DNA from 2 places in the Sphingomonas sp. Leaf28 genome. Region 1 is predicted to be linked to the other one. Evidence: riboswitches for the same ligand, from Rfam matches in the RefSeq annotation. Region 1 holds a riboswitch; the other holds the start of a gene.
What was found. Region 1 has a riboswitch for thiamine pyrophosphate ahead of thiC (phosphomethylpyrimidine synthase ThiC). Riboswitches for the same ligand answer to the same signal wherever they lie in the genome.
Positions count from the first base shown of each region.

Region 2: linked by a shared signal. The riboswitch ahead of ASE79_RS15365 (TonB-dependent receptor) and the one ahead of thiC (phosphomethylpyrimidine synthase ThiC) in region 1 are both predicted to bind thiamine pyrophosphate.

Region 1 covers NZ_LMKX01000001.1:1,254,856-1,257,053, reverse strand. The annotation lists gene ASE79_RS05800 (outer membrane protein) at 12-884, shown strand; TPP riboswitch at 1,002-1,147, shown strand; gene thiC (phosphomethylpyrimidine synthase ThiC) at 1,186-2,198, shown strand, end outside.
Region 2 covers NZ_LMKX01000009.1:472,901-475,098, forward strand. The annotation lists gene ASE79_RS15360 (histidine-type phosphatase) at 1-1,038, opposite strand, end outside; TPP riboswitch at 1,163-1,272, shown strand; gene ASE79_RS15365 (TonB-dependent receptor) at 1,329-2,198, shown strand, end outside.

The sequences.
Region 1 (2,198 bases):
GGGGAACGACCATGACTCACTTCACGAAACTCACGATGCTCGCCGGTCTCGCCACCGCGGGCATTTTTGCCGTTCCGGCGCACGCGCAGGACATGACGACCGACGACAAGCCGTTCTCGGGCCTGTATATCGGTGCTGCCGGCGGTTACGACGTCCAGCCCAACGACGTCGGCTCGTCGATCCTGTTCGACCGCAATGGCGACGGTAACTTCAGCGACAGCGTTAACACGATCACCGGTGCAAACGCCTTCTCGCCCGGCTTCTGCAACGGCTCGGCCCGCACCGCCGTCCCGGCTTATGGATGCCGTAACGACGATGACGGCTGGTCCTATTATGGCCGCGCGGGCTTCGACGTGCAGAGCGGTCCGTTCGTGGTCGGCCTGGTCGGCGAATTCGGCAAGGCCGAGATCACCGACAGCGTCGCCGCCTTCTCGACGACCCCCGCCAGCTACACGATGGCGCGCAAGCTGAAGTGGGAGGGCTCGGTCCGCGCGCGCGCCGGTCTCGCCGCGCGCAACACGCTGTTCTACGCCACCGGCGGCGCCGGCTATGCCAAGATCGACAATCTGTTCTTCACCACCAACACCGCCAATGCGTTCGCAGCCACCGGCTCGGACAAGCGCTGGGGCTATGTCGGCGGCGGCGGCATCGAGCAGAAGCTGACCAAGAACATCTCGATCGGCATGGAATACACCTATCACCAGTATAAGGACGACGACGCCCGCGTCCGCGTCACCGCCGGTACCGCGCTTGCGGGCAGCCCGGTCCTGCTGGCGAACAACCCGTTCGTGCTGGCGCCCAACACTTCCGGCACCACGTTCCGCCGCAGCGACGAGAATTTCCGCTGGCATAGCCTGCGCGGGACGGTGTCGTTCCGCTTCTGACGTAAAGGTCAGCCCCCGACGCAGTGGCTGACAACCGACCCATCGACAGGAAGGACCGCTACCCGAACCGGGCGGCGGTCCTTTTTGCGTTGCGTACCAAGCCCGTGCCCCTATGCTTGCCACACCCCGGGGGAGCGCTGCCGGGTTCCCATCAAATGCGAATTTGCTGGGCACCCCACCGCGCTTGAGAGGAAGGCAGGAGCCTTCGACCCGCTGAACCTGATCCGGTTGATACCGGCGGAGGGAGGGAGCGGTCGCTACAGAACCGCAGCCTTGCTCCGATATCTTTAGGAGCAAGCGCATGGCCGACGTCGACACGCATTTCCCCCAGCCCGCAGCACAGATCGGCGTCACCACCGGCCCGATCCGGGGCTCGCGGAAAATCCACGTCGCGGTGCCGACCAGCCCCGACGTCCGAGTCGCGATGCGCGAGATCGTCCTCGACCCGAGCTGTTCTGAGCCGCCCCTGCGCGTCTATGACACGAGCGGCCCGTACACCGACCCGCGCGCCACGATCGACATCGACGCGGGCCTGCCGCAACTCCGCCGCGCCTGGATCGAAGCGCGCGGCGACGTCGAGAGCTATGACGCGCGCGAAGTCCGTCCCGAGGATAATGGCCAGCTCGGCCCCGACCGCTCGGGCGGCGTCCCGCAATTCCCCGGCAGCATCAAGCGCCCCTTGCGCGCCAAGCCCGGCGCCAATGTCAGCCAGATGCATTACGCGCGGCGGGGGATCATCACCCCCGAGATGGAATATGTCGCCACCCGCGAGAATCTCGGCCGCGCGATGCTCAAGGACTATAAGCGCGACGGCGAAAGCTTCGGCGCGCAGATCCCCGACTTCGTCACCCCCGAATTCGTCCGCGACGAGATCGCGCGCGGCCGCGCGATCATCCCCAACAACATCAACCACCCCGAATCCGAACCGATGGCGATCGGCCGCAACTTCCTGGTCAAGATCAACGCCAATATCGGCAATTCGGCGGTCGCATCGAATGTCGCGGCCGAAGTCGACAAGCTCGTCTGGTCGATCCGCTGGGGTGCTGACACGGTGATGGACCTCAGCACCGGTCGCAACATCCACGACACGCGCGAATGGATCCTGCGCAACTCGCCCGTCCCGATCGGCACGGTGCCGATCTACCAGGCCCTGGAAAAGGTCGGCGGTGTTGCCGAGGACCTGACCTGGGAGATCTTCCGCGACACGCTGATCGAGCAGGCCGAGCAGGGCGTCGACTATTTCACGATCCACGCCGGCGTCCGCCTCGCCTACATCCCGATGACCGCCAAGCGCGTCACCGGCATCGTCAGCCG
Region 2 (2,198 bases), on a different contig from region 1:
CGTGTCGCGCAACCGCTCGACCACCAGCGCGCCGCCGGGTGCGATGTCGTTGCGGGCAAAGCCCGGCGCATCGAGATCGACGTGCAGCGCGGCGGCCAGCGCCGTTACATTGGTATCGTGGCCGACCATCACGTCGAGGCGCGGGGCGCTCCGCGCGGTGAGCGTTTCGATGATCCGCTGGCCGAGAACCGAGGCCTGATGCGCCGCCATGTAGGGCGAGCGCGTGAACACATCGAACAATGCGGCGTGCACCGCACCGACCTGCGCGATCGTCGCGGGATTGGCGCGGCCCCATCCGACCTGGCGGCGGGGCATGCCCTCGGCCTCTTCGAGCAGCAGGACCTGCGCGGTCCCCGACGCGGCGCGGATCGGGCCCGACAGATCGATGCCGTGCCCATCGGCCGATGCGCTAACGGTCGCAGGCGTAACCGGGCTGCACACGCCAGCCTCACAGCCGAGCACGGTGTCGATCCGCGCGAGTGCCGGGCGATGGCGGGCGACGAGCGCGTCCATCCCGCCGGTATGGCGATCGATCGAGGCGATCGCCTCGCGGGGCACGAACGCGGTCGCGCGCGCAGACAGCGGCTCGAAGATCGGGTCGGTCTGGCCGACGGGGCGGTGGCCGACCGCGACGTGACAGCCCGGGGCGAACCCCTGCACATAGGCCTCTCCGCTCGCGATCGTCCGGCTGGCGGTGTTGGTCCATATCCGGATCGAGCCCGGCACCGGGCAGCGGGCGAGCCCGAGCGGGGCGAGCCAGCGACGGTCATGCCGCCCGAGCAACCGCATCGCGGCGGCGCCGTGCGGGGTCACCTGTCCTTCGGGGACCGGCCAGGTCGGCCAGGGTTGCGCGGTCCGCGTGGAGTCGGGCACTTCGCCCGCCAGCGGCGCGCGCACGCCGTGCCGCATCAGCATCACGACCCGCTCGAGCCGCAGGTCGCGCGGTAGCGTGCGCGCCTGAGTCACGGCCGGAATGATCGACAGCGACAGGCCGATGGCGGCACGGAACGCGGCCGATACGGGAGGGAGAGCGGGCATTATACGGGTCCTGGTTCGATAGAGGGCGGCGCACGCCGATCGCCCCCTAGGCACCGCGGGTGTCACTGGCGTGACACCGTCGTCGCGATAGCGCTTCCCATCGCTTGTCCAACCACTTAAGCGCCGCGCATCCCCGGGGGGCCGCTGATGCGCGGCTGAGAGGTGGGCTGCAGCCCATGACCCGCTGAACCTGATCCGGCTGATACCGGCGTAGGGAGGGTCTGCGGCTGGCCCGTCGTCCCTCCGATTGGAGTGGACGTGACGTTTTTCAGTATCGGTTTTCGCTCGTGATGTCGGCCTCTTGCGACCGCAGGCGGTCGGCGCGCATCGCATTGATGCTGTCGGCGGCGTTCGTCGCCTCGTCGGCCGCGGCGCAGGTCGCGCCCGACCCGGTCGAACCCGCCGAGATCCGGGTGGTCGGCAAGCAGGATTCGGCCGGGTTTCTGCCCGACCAGAAAGTGCCGCGCGCGCAGAGTGCGATCTCCGCCGACTTCATCGTCAAGCAGGCGCCGACGCTCAATGCGTTCCAGCTCGTCACGTTGCTGCCCGGCGCGAATGTCGCGTCGAGCGATCCCTACGGCCTGTCGACCAGCTCCAGCCTGACGCTGCGCGGTCTCGGCCAGGACGAGATCGGCGTGCTGATGGAAGGCGCGCCGCAGAACGACATCGGCTATTATTACGCCTATCCCTCGCAGTTTGCCGACCCCGAGAATTTGAAGCGCATCTCGATCGCGCAAGGCTCGGTGGACATCGATTCGCCGACGCTGGGTGGCGCGGGCGGGCTGTTGTCGCTCGCGCTCGACGATCCGAAAGCGCGCCCCGGTGCGCTCGTCGACCTGTCGCTCGGCAGCTATGCGGCGCGGCGCGGCTTCGTTCGCGTCGACAGCGGTACGATCGGGCAAACCGGGCTGAAGGCCTTCCTGTCCTATTCGAACACCCGCGCGGACAACTGGCGGGGGCCGGGCTTCGACACGCGCCAGCACATCGACGCCAAGATCCTGAACGAGTGGGGCGCGGGCAACCGGGCCAGCCTCGCGCTGTCGTATAACGACGCGAACACGTCGAGCTATCCCAGCCCGACGCTCGCCGAGTGGACCGCGCAGGGGCGCGGGTTCAACTATGATGCGCGCTACACCGCTGGGAACACCAACTACTGGCGG